Linked DNA regions of Piscinibacter sp. HJYY11. The protein of the gene in region 1 interacts with the protein of each later gene in a pairwise test. Links are inferred from orthologs where the notes say so. Each region holds a gene or a part of one and is shown on either strand. Other genes may lie near its edges.

Region 1 (7,710 bases):
GTGAAGGTCGAGCCCTTGCCGGGGCGGCTCGCCACCTTCAATTCGCCCCCCATCGATGCCGCCAGCTGCCGCGCGATCACGAGGCCGAGGCCGGTGCCTTCGACTCGCCTCTGCTCCGCGCCCAGGCGGTTGAAGGGCTGGAAGAGGCGCGCCTGCTGCTGCTCGGAGAGGCCCTCGCCTTCGTCGGTGACGGCGACGAACATGTGCTCGTCGCCGCGCGAGAGCGTGACCTTCACCGTGCCGGCGGGCCGGTTGTACTTGATGGCGTTGGACAGCAGGTTGAGCAGCACCTGTTCCACCGCGCGTGCATCGGCCAGTGCCCAGTGGGCGCGGCGCGGGGGCGCCGCGAGGCGCACGCCGGCGCTGTCGGCCACCGGCTGGATGAGCGTGAAGCAGGTCTGCAGCGTGGCGGCCAGGTTGACCGGCGTTCGCTCGAGCGAGAAGTCTTCCTGCTCGATGCGCGCGAGATTGAGCATGTCGTTGATGAGTTCGAGCAGGTGCCGGCCGGCGCGCATCACACTGTCGAGCCGGCGGGCCTGGTCGGGTTCGAGGGGGTGCACACGGTCGATGGCCATCAGCTGGGCGAAACCCAGGATGCCGTTGAGCGGTGTGCGCAATTCGTGGCTCACGCGCGAGAGGAATTCGCTCTTGGCGCGGCTGGCGCGCTCGGCGGCTTCCTTGTCGTGGCGCAGCTGTTCGTGGGCGGCCTGCTGCGTCACGTCGCGGCAGGTGCCGACCATGCCGATCGGTCGCTGCGCCTCGCCGAGCGTGCAGCGGGCGAAGATCTCGAGCATCGCCTCGCTGCCGTCGGGCCGTTGCTGGCGGTAGCGCGCTTCCAGCATGCCGCCGGTCGCGAGCGCATGCTCCAGCCGCGCCTGCACCGCGTAGCGGTCGCTCGGGTGGATGGCGGCCAGCCAGTCGTTGAGCCGGTAGTCGGCCTGCGGGAACCTGAGGCCGTGGTTGGCGCAGGCGCGTGCGTCGAAGCTCATGCGGCCACTGTCGAGGTCGAACTCGGCGATGCCGATGCCGGCCGCCTCGGCCGCCAGGCCCCACCGCTCCTCGCTGCTGCGCAGGGCGAGCTCGGTCTCCTTGCGCGCGGTCACGTCGGAACAGAAGCCGTGCCACAGCGTGCCGCCCTCGGCATGGCGCTCGGGCACCGCCCGCACCTCGATCCATCGCACCGTGCCGCCTCGGATGATGCGGAACTCGCGGTGCCAGGGCCGCAGCGCACGCGATGCGGCGAGCAGGCTCGGCACGAACTCGAGCGCATCGTCCGGGTGCAGCATGCGGCACACCACGTCGAAGTCTCCGCCGTCGCCGTTGCGGGGCGGCTCGGCGCCGAAGAGCTCGCGCGTGGCGTCGCTCGCGTAGGTGTAGAAGGGCGTGCCGTCGCGCTGCATCCACAGCTGGAAGATCACGCCCGGCACCTGGGACGACAGCTTGCGCAGCAGCTCGCCTTGCGCGTGTGTGCGCCGCTCGGCCGCGATGTGCGCCGACACGTCGCGTGCCGTGCCGCGGTAGCCGGCGAACTCGCCGTTCGCGTCGAACACCGGCACCGCACTGCGCGACACCTGCAGCACGCCGCGCGGCGTGGGCTTGTCGGTGATGACGCGCGTGATGGGCTGGCGCCGCTGAAGCAGCGTGTGCAGGCGGCGGTCGCTCCCGAGCGGGTGGCCCAGGCCATCGAGCAAGGGCGTGTCCTCGAGCAGCTGGCCGCGCACCGATGCCGGGGAGAGGCCGGTCACGGCCTCGAAGGTCGACGACACCCAGGTGTAGCGCAGCGAGGCATCGGTTTCCCACATCCAGTCGCCCGAGGCCCGGGCGAAGTCGAGGAGGCGCAGCCGCTCGTCGTCGGCCGGGGGGGTGTTGCGCGGTGCGGCGAGCAGCGCGCTCGCGGCACGGGCCAGTTGCACCAGGCTTGCGCGCTGCGCATCGCTCAAGGTGCGGGGGCGCGAATCGATCACGCACAGCGCGCCCAGCACCTCGCCATCGAGCACCAGCGGCGCGCCCGCATAACCGCGGATGTGCGGCACGCCGGTGACGAAGGGGTTGTGTGCAAACCGGACATCGTGCGCCGCGTCGTGCACCTCGAACACGCCCTCGCTCACCAGCGTGTGGTTGCAGAAGGAGATGGCGCGCGGAATCTCGCGCACCGGCAGGTCGTCCCAGCCGTGCACGGCCTTGATCCATTCGCGTTGTGCGTCGAGCAGGGTGATCGCGGCGATCGGCGTGCCGCAGAGCTCGGCGGCGCACTGCGCGAGAGCGTTGAAGCTTTCTTCGGGCGCAGTGTCGAGGATGCCCGTCGCGTGGAGCCTGGCCAGCCGGTGTGATTCGTCAGCGGGCAGGGGCGCAGGCGGCATGGGGGTGTCGTCGTGGCGCTTTGCGCGACAGGGGGTGGGGCGGGGCTGCGGCAATGTAGTGCAAGCGTCTGCCGCTTGCCAAGGGTGGAACTCCCGCATGCAAGCCCGATGCCGCATTGCTGCGGTGCACCGTGTCGTGTGTCGACGTCGTGAGAAAAGTCGCGCCCACGCGCGCTCAGATCAGCGCAACAGCGGCTTCAGGTAGTGCCCGGTGTGGCTCGCCGGGTTGGCCGCCACGTCTTCCGGCGTGCCGGCCGCGACCACCGTGCCGCCTCCGGCACCGCCCTCGGGGCCCATGTCGATCAACCAGTCAGCTGTCTTGATCACGTCCAGGTTGTGCTCGATCACCACGATGGTGTTGCCCGCGTCGCGCAGCTGGTGCAGCACCTTGAGCAGCAGGTCGATGTCGGCGAAGTGCAGGCCGGTGGTGGGTTCGTCGAGGATGTAGAGCGTGCGGCCGGTGTCGCGCTTGCTGAGCTCGAGCGCGAGCTTCACGCGCTGCGCTTCGCCACCCGAGAGCGTGGTCGCGCTCTGGCCGAGGCGGATGTAGCCCAGGCCCACGTCGAGCAGCGTCTGCAGCTTGCGTGCGATGTTCGGCACGGCGTTGAAGTACGCGTGCGCGTCTTCGACGGTGAGGTTGAGCACCTCGGTGATGTTCTTGCCCTTGTAGAGGACTTCGAGCGTCTCGCGGTTGTAGCGCGCGCCCTGGCACACGTCGCACGGCACGTAGACGTCGGGCAGGAAGTGCATCTCCACCTTCAGCACGCCGTCGCCCTGGCAGGCCTCGCAGCGGCCGCCGGCCACGTTGAAGCTGAAGCGCCCCGGACCATAGCCACGCTCGCGGGCGGTGGGCACTTCGGCAAAGAGCTCGCGGATGGGCGTGAAGAGCCCGGTGTAGGTGGCCGGGTTGCTGCGCGGTGTTCGCCCGATCGGGCTCTGGTCGACGCTGATTACCTTGTCGAAGAGGTCCAGCCCTTCGATGGCGTCATGCGGCTCCGGCTCGGCGTGGCTGTTGTACAGGTTGCGCGCCACAGCGGCGTACAAGGTGTCGTTGACGAGCGTCGACTTGCCCGAGCCCGACACGCCCGTCACGCAGGTCAGCAGGCCGACCGGGATCTCGGCGGTGACGCCCTTCAGGTTGTTGCCGCGCGCGTTGACGATGCGCAGCACCTGGGGTTCCGCCATGTCCTCGATGCGGCGGCGTTTCTTCGGCACCGGAATCTTCAGCACGCCGGCGAGGTAGCGGCCGGTGAGCGACTCGGCGCTCGCGGCCACGTCGGCCGGCGTGCCCTGCGCAATGACCTGGCCGCCGTGCACGCCGGCGCCGGGGCCCATGTCGACCACGTAGTCGGCGGCGCGGATCGCGTCTTCGTCATGCTCGACGACGAGCACCGAGTTGCCGATGTCGCGCAGGTGGCGCAGGGTGCCGATGAGGCGGTCGTTGTCGCGCTGGTGCAGGCCGATGCTCGGTTCGTCGAGCACGTACATCACGCCGGTCAGGCCCGAGCCGATCTGCGAGGCGAGGCGGATGCGCTGCGCTTCGCCGCCCGAGAGCGTGTCGGCGCTGCGGTCCAGGCTCAGGTAGTTGAGGCCGACGTCGTTGAGGAACTTGAGGCGCGAGCGGATCTCGCGGATCACCTTGTCGGCGATCTCGGCTTTCGCGCCCTTCAGCTTCAGCTGCTCGAAGTAGGCGAGGCATTCGCGCAGCGTCTGGTGCTCGATGCGGTAGATCGGCTCCCCCTGGGCATCGCCTTCACCTTGCAGGAACACATGGCGCGCCTCGGTGCGCAGGCGCGTGCCTTCGCAGGCGGGGCAGGGCTTGGCCGCCTGGTAGCGCGCGAGGTCCTCGCGCACCGCGGCGGAGTCGGTCTCCTTGTAGCGCCGCTCCAGCGTCGGGATGATCCCTTCGAAGGGGTGCTTGCGCTTGACGCTGCGCGTCTTGCCCTTGGGGCCGTCGGCCTCGTAGGTGAAGCTGATCTCTTCCTCGCCCGAGCCGTACAGCAGCACCTCGCGTGCCTTCTTCGGCAGCTCTTCGAAGGGCGTGTCGATGTCGAACTTGTAGTGCTTGGCCACGCTCTCAAGCAGCGAGAAGGTGTAGCCGTTGCGGCGGTCCCAGCCTTTCACCGCGCCGCTGGCGAGGCTGAGCGACGGGAAGGCGACCACACGTTCCGCGTCGAACGCCGTCACCTGGCCCAGGCCGTCGCAGCTCGGGCAGGCGCCCACCGGCGAATTGAACGAGAAGAGGCGCGGCTCCAGTTCGCTCAGGCTGTAGCTGCAGACGGGGCAGGCGAAGCGGTTGGAGAAGAGGTGCTCCTTGCCGCTGTCCATCTCGAGCGCGATCGCGCGGCCTTCGGCGTTGCGCAGCGCGGCTTCGAAGCTTTCGGCCAGGCGCTGTTGCAGGCCGTCCTGCACCTTCACGCGGTCGACCACGATGTCGATGTCGTGCTTCTCGGCCTTCTTGAGCTTGGGCACGTCGGTCGCGTCGTAGGTCGTGCCGTCGATGCGGAAGCGCACGTAGCCCTGGGCCTGCCAGTCGGCAAACGCGTCGGCGAACTCGCCCTTGCGGTCGCGCACCACCGGGGCCAGCACCATCAGCTTGGTGCCCTCGGGCAACGCAAGTGCGGTGTCGACCATCTGGCTCACGCTCTGCGCCTGCAGCGGCAGGTTGTGGTTGGGGCAGAAGGGCGTGCCGGCGCGTGCGTAGAGCAGGCGCAGGTAGTCGTGGATCTCGGTGACGGTGCCGACCGTCGAGCGCGGGTTGTGGCTCGTCGCCTTCTGCTCGATGCTGATCGCCGGCGACAGGCCTTCGATCACGTCGACGTCGGGCTTGTCCATCAGCTGCAGGAACTGCCGCGCATACGCGGAGAGGCTCTCGACGTAGCGCCGCTGGCCTTCGGCATAAAGCGTGTCGAACGCGAGGCTCGACTTGCCCGAGCCCGACAGCCCGGTGATCACCACCAGCTGGTTGCGCGGGATGTCGAGGTCGATGTTCTTGAGGTTGTGGGTGCGGGCGCCACGCACCCGCAGCATCGGGGCCTCGATCGAGGCTTCAGGCGAAGTGGGGGGGCGGCGGGCGGGCATCGGGCGGCGGGGAAACGGAAGATGATAGCGAGGCACGATGCCCTCGCCGCTGACACCTGTCGCCATGGGACCGAGGCCGTCGGCCAAAAAAAAGGGGCGCACCCGCGAGGGCCGCCCCTTCGGGCCGGCGACGCGCCGGCCTTCTAGCGTCGTGGTATGTCAGATGTTCGGGCAGTAGGTGATAGGTCCGCTGAGGGTCTGGGTCGGGGCACCCGGAGGCGTGGCAACCCAGATGTTGGGCGCACTGGTGGCGTTGACCGAGATGTTGCAGTCGGAATCGACCGCGATGTCGAACGCATGCCAGTAGTCGTTGAAGCCCTCACCTGCGGGCGGCGTGAAGATGCGCGTATGGCCTCCTGCCGTGATTTCGATCCGCACCGGGGAGCCTGTCATGGCAGGCGTGTAGGTGCGAGAGTAGTTGGCGACGTAGTAGCGGTAGATCCCCCCGCGCACGACCTGGCGCACGCTGACGATCTCAGGCCCGTTCGAGTCGGTGTCGTCGTGGTCGAGGGCCGCGTACGGCAGGCTTGGCAGCGAGCCCAGGTTGAGGTACGAAACGTGCGTGCCGTGGGGTGTGATCAGGTGCGAGTCCACATCCAGCGGGTGGGTCCCCCAGGTCAGCCGGATGCTGATGGCGTCGGCGAGAACCAGGCACCCTGCGCTAATGGTTTGGGGCAACTTTTCCGTCTCGATTTCCAGGTAGTTCGAGATGCGTCGGCCCCAGCGAGCGGACAGGATGGACTCGGCATCGGCTCGCATGGCAATGGAGAAGTTGCCGTTGCTGTCGGTGAGGGTGCTGGTCATGCCGGAGTAGTTCACGCCTTCGGATTCGACGCGAGCACGGCTCACACGCTCGCCCAGGGTGTTCACCACGCAACCGGTTACCTGCACGGTGTCCGGCAGGGTGCCGGCCACCCAGGTGCCGCTCCGTGTGACAGTGCCGGCGTAGTACTGGTTCGGCCCGACACCGGTCAGGGTGGCCGTGCCCTCGTTGACCCAGAAGCCGGTCGTTGGCTCGAACCGGAACAACCCGGCGACCGGAGGACGGTTCGCCGAGCGTGTCGAAACGGGAATGCGCAGGGTGGCGTTCTGACCGGGGGCGATGTCATACGAGCCGCCGGTCCCGTCGGTGATCACCACCGACATTGCGCCATGCACCTGGAGCCAAGTGTTGGCCGACACGCGATAGTCGCCGGTCAGCAGGGTGGGGTCCTGGGCCACGTTGATCGGCGTGACTTGCACGCTAACCGCCGTGGACGGAGCCGCTCCGCCGCTGGTGACGATCGCGTTGGCAGGGAAGTTCACCTGGGCGGTGGCGCTCGATATGACGGTGCCTCCGACGGCAGCGTCGACGCTCTGCGTGGTGGCGACCGGCGTGAGCTGCACGGGCACGACGGTGTCGATGTTGTTGACCGATGCGGTGTAGCGCACGTTGGGGATGTAGCCGGGCGCCGAGAGCGTGACCGCGAGGCGATCGGTCTGCGTCACGTTCAGGAACGAGAACGCACCATCCGTTCCGGTGCTCTGCGTGTTGCCTCCCACTGTCACGGTGGCGCCGACCACGGGCTGGCCGCTGGCGGACGACAGGGTTCGGCTGCTCACGCTGCCCGGGTCCTGCGGGGGAGGCGGCGGCGGGGGCGGCGGGGGCGGGGGCGGGGGCGGGGGAGGTGGTTGGACGTACGGCGTGCCGCCACCGCCTCCGCCGTCGCCTCCCCCGCCGCCGCAGGCGGCCAGCACGGCCGAGAAGGCCACGGCGACGAGGAGCGCGCGACTGACGGCGTGGCCCGTCGCGGCGTGGGGAGTACGGTTGTGATTCAAGAGGCCTCCGGTGGCGATGCGTTCGAACACGGCCATGACCTGCAGCGCGATGCTGCGGGGTCACGGAACACGATGTCTTGGCGCACCCCCCGGCTGCGACGGCCACGGCGGGGCGAACATGGATCGCCAGGGTGGGTGCCTTGCACCTCACTCGGCATAGGTCCGGAAGTTGTTCCCCCCTTGCTTCCTTTCGGAAGCATTCGCTGATGCCCTCTTATTTGAGCGGGTGCACGGCGACAGGCGGCAATATAACCAAGACCCTGCCGATCGGCCGCGGGCGACGGAGAGAAAGTCACCCTCGACCGAGGGGCGAGGGGGGATTCCCCCCAGCGTTTGCGGGGGGCGTACAACACGAGGCCTCTCCACGGCCTTGTCGCGTGTTTGCCGCTTCGTTGTCGTTTTGCGCAATGAATCTGTTCGCGCCGGCAATGGCCGCGTGCGGGCGAAGGCG
Region 2 (7,145 bases), 2.1 Mb from region 1 along the record:
AGCCATAAGTCTTGAACTTCGCGTCTTCGATCAAGCCCGTCGCCGGGTTCACCTTGATCTGCAGCTTCATCACGTCGCCGCACGCCGGGGCGCCGACCATGCCGGTGCCCACGCTGTCATCACCCTTTTCGAACGAACCCACGTTGCGCGGGTTCTCATAGTGGTCTACGACCTTTTCGCTGTATGCCATGTCAGTACTCCAGAATCCTTCGTGCGCCGGTGGTCAGTGAGCAGCCCATTGGATGGTGCTCAGGTCGATGCCGTCCTTGTGCATCTCCCACAGCGGCGACAGCTCGCGCAACTTGGCCACGCGGTCCTTCAGCGTGGCGATCACGTAGTCGATCTCGTCCACGGTCGTGAAGCGGCCGATGGTCATACGCAGCGACGAGTGCGCAAGCTCGTCGCTGCGGCCGAGCGCACGCAGCACGTAGCTCGGCTCCAGGCTCGCCGAGGTACAGGCGGAGCCCGACGACACCGCGATGCCCTTGATGCCCATGATCAGGGACTCGCCCTCGACGAAGTTGAACGACATGTTCAGGTTGTGCGGCACACGCTGCGTGGGGTGGCCGTTGAGGAAGGTCTGCTCGATGTCGGACAGCCCCTCCACCAGGCGCTTGTGCAGCATGCGCACACGCTCGCTCTCCACACCCATCTCTTCACGGGCGATGCGGAAGGCTTCGCCCATGCCGACGATCTGGTGCGTGGGCAGCGTGCCCGAACGCATGCCGCGCTCATGGCCACCGCCGTGCATCTGCGCTTCGATGCGCACACGCGGCTTGCGGCGCACGTAGAGCGCGCCGATGCCCTTGGGGCCGTAGGTCTTGTGGGACGCCAGGCTCATCAGGTCGATGGGCAGCTTGGCGAGGTCGATCTCGACCTTGCCGGTGGCTTGCGCCGCGTCGACGTGGAAGATGATCCCGCGCTCGCGGCACAGCGTGCCGATCGCGGCCACGTCTTGAATGACGCCGATCTCGTTGTTCACGTACATCACCGACACGAGGATGGTGTCGGGGCGCATCGCGGCCTTGAGCTTGTCCAGGTCCAGCAAGCCGTCTTCCCGCACATCGAGGTAGGTCACCTCGAAGCCCTGGCGCTCCAGCTCGCGCATGGTGTCGAGCACGGCCTTGTGCTCGGTCTTGACGGTGATGAGGTGCTTGCCGCGTGTCTTGTAAAACTGTGCGGCACCCTTCAAGGCCAGGTTATTGGACTCGGTGGCACCCGAGGTCCAGATGATCTCGCGGGGGTCGGCCCCAATCAGCGCCGCCACCTGTTCGCGGGCCTTCTCCACGGCGGCCTCGGCTTCCCAACCCCATGCATGGCTGCGCGACGCCGGGTTGCCGAAATGTTCGCGCAACCACGGAATCATCGCGTCCACCACGCGCTGGTCACACGGCGTGGTCGCGCCGTAGTCCATGTAGATCGGGAAATGCTGGGTCATGTCCATGACGAAAGGCGAAAGAGACGGGTTGACTTACTTGCTCATGGCCCCGCCGAGTGCAAACACCGAATTGGGGGCGGTGATCTTGATCGGCTTGACGACGGGTTGCGTGGAGATGGCGCGCTTGACGGGGTGCTCCTCGATCGAGACGCCCTTGGCCAACTGCTCCTCCACGAGTTTGCGCAGCGAGATGGAGTCGAGGTACTCGATCATCTTGGCGTTGAGGCTGGACCACAGGTCGTGCGTCATGCAACGGCCGGCGTCTTCGCCCATGCAGTTTTCCTTGCCGCCGCAGCCGGTGGCATCGATGGGTTCATCAACGGCAACGATGATGTCGGCGACGGTGATCTCATCGGACTTGCGGCCGAGCGAGTAGCCACCGCCGGGGCCACGGGTGCTTTCCACAAGCTCGTGACGGCGCAACTTGCCGAACAACTGCTCGAGGTAGGACAGAGAAATCTGCTGGCGAGCGCTGATGGCAGCCAGCGCAACGGGGCCGGTGTTCTCGCGCAGCGCGAGATCGATCATGGCGGTAACGGCAAAACGGCCTTTGGTGGTCAGTCGCATGAAATCCTCCTGGTGCCGGTGACAGCACGATTAGTCAATGAAAGCGATCAATGGTGGCTTCACGCTCGCAAGCACCGCCCTCATGGGGCGGGTTAACCCGCGGAATAATCCGACAGGTTTACTCAAGTATATATGAAACCCACTGATTCGGTCGGCATTGGCTAAGGAAGTTCCCCCTCGGTGAGCAGGCTCATTGGCCTGCCTTTCCACCCTGACACTTACTTCGACCCGGCCGGTTCGGGTGACACATTGTCGGCCCCCGGAGCCCCAAATGCTTGCTCTCTTAACGTCGCAAGCTGATCTCGCACCCTTGCAGCTTTCTCGAATTCGAGGTTGCGAGCGTGCTCCAGCATGGTTTTTTCCAGCTGTTTGATGCGTTTTGCGAGATCTTTTTCGGACAAGGCTTCGACGGCCGCGGCCTCCAAGACCCTTTGGGCATCCTTGGTTTTTTCGCTATAGACGCCATCAATCAGGTCCCGCACCTGCTTTTGGATGCTCCGCGGCGTGATGCCCTCGGCCTCGTTGTGGGCCAGCTGCTTGGCGCGGCGCCGCTCGGTCTCGCTGAGCGCGAGCTTCATCGAATCGGTGACCTTGTCCGCGTAGAGGATGGCCTTGCCGTTCAGGTTACGCGCCGCGCGGCCGATGGTCTGGATCAGCGAGCGCTCCGAGCGCAGGAAGCCTTCCTTGTCGGCATCGAGGATGGCCACGAGCGACACCTCGGGGATATCCAGCCCCTCGCGCAGCAGGTTGATGCCTACCAGCACGTCAAAGGCGCCCAGGCGCAGGTCACGCAGGATCTCCACGCGCTCCACCGTATCGATGTCGCTGTGCAGGTAGCGCACCTTGACGCCGTTGTCGTTCAGGTAGTCGGTGAGCTGCTCGGCCATGCGCTTGGTGAGCGTGGTGATGAGCACCCGCTCGTTGACCTTTACGCGCTCGCGGATCTCCTGCAGCACGTCATCGACCTGATGCGTGGCCGGGCGCACCTCGACCACCGGGTCGATCAGGCCGGTGGGCCGCACGAGCTGCTCGACCACCTGGCCGGCGTTCTGCTTCTCGAAGTCGGCCGGTGTGGCCGACACGAACACCACCTGGCGCATCTTCTTCTCGAACTCTTCAAACTTCAGCGGCCGGTTGTCCAGCGCACTCGGCAGGCGGAAGCCGTATTCGACGAGCGTCGTCTTGCGCGCCCGGTCGCCGTTGTACATGCCGCCCAGCTGGCCGATCAGCACGTGTGACTCGTCGAGGAACATCAGCGCGTCTTTCGGCAGATAGTCCACCAGCGTCGACGGCGGCTCGCCGGGCAGAGAGCCCGAAAGGTGCCGCGTGTAGTTCTCGATGCCTTTGCAGTGCCCGATCTCCTGCAGCATCTCCAGGTCGAAGCGCGTGCGTTGCTCGAGCCGCTGTGCCTCGACCAGCTTGCCGGCCTTCACCAGCTCATCGAGCCGCTCGCGCAACTCCTGCTTGATGGTGTCGATGGCCGAGAGCACACGATCACGCGGCGTCACGTAGTGGCTCGACGGATAGACCGTGAAGCGCACGATCTTCTGCTTGATGCGCCCGGTGAGCGGGTCGAAGAGCTGCAGCGTCTCGACCTCATCGTCAAAGAGCTCGATGCGCACCGCCAGCTCCGAGTGCTCGGCCGGAAACACATCGATCGTGTCGCCGCGCACGCGAAACGTGCCGCGCGAAAAATCCTGCTCGTTGCGCGTGTACTGCATGCGGATGAGCTGCGCGATCACGTCACGCTGGCCCATCTTGTCGCCCTTCCTGAGGGTCATCACCATGCGGTGATAGTCGGTCGGGTTGCCGATGCCATAGATCGCAGACACCGTCGCCACGATCACCACGTCGCGCCGCTCCAGCAGGCTCTTCGTCGCGGAAAGGCGCATCTGCTCGATGTGTTCGTTGATCGAGCTGTCCTTCTCGATGAAGAGGTCGCGCTGAGGCACGTAGGCCTCAGGCTGGTAGTAGTCGTAGTAGCTGACGAAGTACTCGACGGCGTTCTTAGGGAAGAACTCGCGGAACTCGCTGTAGAGCTGCGCCGCCAGCGTCTTGTTGGGCGCGAACACGATCGCCGGCCGGCCGAGCCGAGCGATCACGTTGGCCATCGTGAAGGTCTTGCCCGAGCCCGTGACGCCGAGCAGCGTCTGGAAGCTCAGGCCGTCTTGCACGCCCTCGATCAGCTGCTGGATCGCCGCTGGCTGGTCGCCCGATGGTGGGTACGGCTGGAACAGCTGGAACGGCGAATCGGGAAAGCTCACGAACTCGCCCGCCGCGGGTTGCTCGACAACTTCAGACATCTCGGCCATGGCAGATAAAATCTCCGGGTTTCCCCGCGCACGCAGGGCAATCGTTCAGGTTAGCCCAAATCACTCCCCCGCTCTACTGACAAGGACTGTCCCCATGACCTCGCTGTTCTCTGCCGTCGAAATGGCCCCCCGCGACCCCATCCTGGGCCTGAACGAGCAGTTCAACGCCGACCCGAACCCGAACAAGGTGAACCTGGGCGTCGGCGTGTATTTCGACGAGAACGGCAAGCTCCCCCTGCTGAAGTGCGTGGCCCAGGCCGAGAAGCAGATGATGGAAGCACCGACCGCGCGCGGTTACCTGCCCATCGACGGCATCGCCGCGTATGACAAGGCCGTGCAGGGGCTGGTCTTCGGTGCCGACAGCGCCGCCGTGAAAGACGGCCGCGTCGCCACCGTGCAAGGCATTGGCGGCACCGGCGGCCTGAAGATCGGCGCCGACTTCCTGAAGCGCCTCAACCCCAACGCCAAGGTGCTGATCAGCGACCCGAGCTGGGAAAACCACCGCGCACTCTTCACCAACGCCGGCTTCACGGTCGACACCTACCCGTACTACGACGCCGCCAAGAAGGGCGTGAACTTCGACGCCATGCTCGCCGGCCTGAAGGCCGCGCCGGCCGGCACCATCGTCGTGCTGCACGCCTGCTGCCACAACCCGACCGGCTACGACATCACGCCAGCGCAATGGGCGCAGGTCGTCGACGCGGTCAAGGCCGCGAAGCTCGTGCCTTTCCTCGACATGGCCTACCAGGGCTTCGGCGAAGGCATCAAGGAAGACGGCGCCGTCATCGAGCAGTTCATGGCCGCCGGCCTCGACTTCTTCGTGTCCACCTCGTTCTCGAAGAGCTTCTCGCTCTACGGCGAACGTGTCGGCGCGCTGAGCGTGGTGTGCGAAAGCAAGGACGAAGCCGCCCGCGTGCTGAGCCAGCTGAAGATCGTGATCCGCACCAACTACTCCAACCCGCCGACGCACGGCGCCCAAGTCGTGGCGACGGTGCTCAACACGCCTGCCCTGCGCGCGCTGTGGGAAGAAGAACTCGCCGGCATGCGCGTTCGCATCAAGGAAATGCGCAAGCTCCTGGTCGAGAAGCTCAAGGCCGCCGGCCTCAAGCAGGACATGAGCTTCATCACCTCGCAGAAGGGCATGTTCAGCTATTCGGGCCTCAGCAAGGAGCAGATGCAACGCCTGCGCAGCGAGTTCGGCATCTACGGCGTCGATTCCGGCCGCATCTGCGTGGCTGCCCTCAACAAGAAGAACATCGATGCAGTGGTCGCAGCCATTGCGAAGGTGAGCTGATCTGACTTGAGGCGAGGGTGTCACGCCTTTGACACCCCGTTCGTGCCGATAAACGCACGAACGACGAGCACTAGGCCCTCTTCTGGTGCCTTTTCGGGGTTTCCACCCGCGGCTGTCATCTGCACGATTCAGGGCAGCTGCCTAGAATGTTGCGACGCACAAGCGTGCACTGGCGTGCGATCCACGCTCACGAGGAACTCCGATGCTGTATCAACTCTATGAAACCCACCGCGCGCTGCTGAGTCCGTTCTCGGAATTCGCAAGCGCCTCGGCCAAGCTGTACAGCCACCCGCTGTCGCCGTTCACGCACACGCCGCTGGCGCACCGCATCTCGGCCGGCCTCGACCTGATGCACCGGCTCTCGAAGGAGTACGAGAAGCCCGAATTCGGCATCACCTCGGTGAAGGTCGGCGGTGTCGACGTCGCCGTGCAGGAGCAGGTGGCGATCGAGAAGCCCTTCTGCCGCCTGCTGCGCTTCAAGCGCTTCACCGATGACCAGGCCGTGCTGGGCCAGCTGAAGGAACAGCCGACCGTGCTCGTGGTCGCGCCGCTGTCGGGCCACCACGCCACGCTGCTGCGCGAGACGGTCAAGATGCTGCTGATCGACCACAAGGTCTACATCACCGACTGGACCGATGCGCGCATGGTGCCGACCGAAGCCGGCCCCTTCCACCTGGACGACTACATCTACTACGTGCAGGAGTTCATCCGCCACATCGGCCCCGAGGTGAACGTGATCTCGGTGTGCCAGCCCACCGTGCCGGTGCTCGCCGCAATCTCGCTGATGGCCAGCGCCGGCGAGTTCACGCCACGCACCATGACCATGATGGGCGGCCCCATCGACGCCCGCAAGTCGCCAACGGCAGTCAACAACCTGGCGATGAACAAGAGCTACGAGTGGTTCGAGAACAACGTGATCTACCGCGTGCCGGTCAACTACCCCGGCAACGGCCGGCGTGTGTACCCGGGCTTCCTGCAGCACAGCGGCTTCATCGCGATGAACCCCGACCGCCACTTGAAGTCGCACTACGACTACTTCATGGACCTGATGCGCGGCGAGGATGAAAGCGCCGAGTTCCACCGCGCCTTCTACGACGAGTACAACGCCGTGCTCGACATGCCGGCCGAGTACTACCTCGACACCATCAAGACCATCTTCCAGGACTTCGCGCTCGTCAACGGCACCTGGGACGTGGGCGGCAACCTGGTGCGCCCACAGGACATCACCACCTCGGCCCTGCTGACCATCGAGGGCGAGCTCGACGACATCTCCGGCGCCGGCCAGACCAAGGCGGCACACGAGCTGTGCACCGGCATCCCGAAATCGCGCCAGTTCCACTACGACGTGATCGGCGCCGGCCACTACGGCATCTTCTCGGGCCGCCGCTGGCGCGAGAAGGTCTACCCGGAGCTGCGCGACTTCATCGCCAAGCACCAGACGGCCTCGGCGCCGCGCAAAGCCTCGGCCGGCTCCAAGACCGCCGCCCGCAAGGCAACCACCGCCCGCAAGCGGCCGGCCCGCTAAGCTCGGCGA

Evidence for each region.
Region 2: the proteins of uvrA (region 1) and uvrB interact in binary tests that used the Escherichia coli proteins (3 or more experiments, as listed by UniProt). The link is inferred for Piscinibacter sp. HJYY11 from one-to-one orthologs.

What each region holds. Positions count from the first base shown.
Region 1 is NZ_JAERQZ010000001.1:3,115,632-3,123,341, reverse strand. What follows is about bases 2,341-5,825. They hold uvrA (excinuclease ABC subunit UvrA), read right to left. Parts: upstream 5,442-5,825; coding sequence 2,541-5,441; downstream 2,341-2,540. Other genes in these bases: JI745_RS14510 (hypothetical protein), read right to left, coding at 5,601-5,825; JI745_RS14520 (ATP-binding protein), read right to left, coding at 2,341-2,360. Also shown: more of JI745_RS14520, read right to left, coding at 1-2,340; more of JI745_RS14510, read right to left, coding at 5,826-7,043. UniProt on the Escherichia coli protein: The UvrABC repair system catalyzes the recognition and processing of DNA lesions. UvrA is an ATPase and a DNA-binding protein. A damage recognition complex composed of 2 UvrA and 2 UvrB subunits scans DNA for abnormalities.
Region 2 is NZ_JAERQZ010000001.1:1,043,078-1,050,222, forward strand. Bases 1,771-4,690 are described here. They hold uvrB (excinuclease ABC subunit UvrB), read right to left. Parts: upstream 4,318-4,690; coding sequence 2,224-4,317; downstream 1,771-2,223. Other genes in these bases: iscR (Fe-S cluster assembly transcriptional regulator IscR), read right to left, coding at 1,771-2,005; JI745_RS04755 (amino acid aminotransferase), read left to right, coding at 4,412-4,690. Also shown: Fe-S cluster assembly scaffold IscU, read right to left, coding at 1-190; JI745_RS04740 (IscS subfamily cysteine desulfurase), read right to left, coding at 224-1,444; more of iscR, read right to left, coding at 1,472-1,770; more of JI745_RS04755, read left to right, coding at 4,691-5,611; JI745_RS04760 (polyhydroxyalkanoate depolymerase), read left to right, coding at 5,814-7,136. UniProt on the Escherichia coli protein: The UvrABC repair system catalyzes the recognition and processing of DNA lesions. A damage recognition complex composed of 2 UvrA and 2 UvrB subunits scans DNA for abnormalities.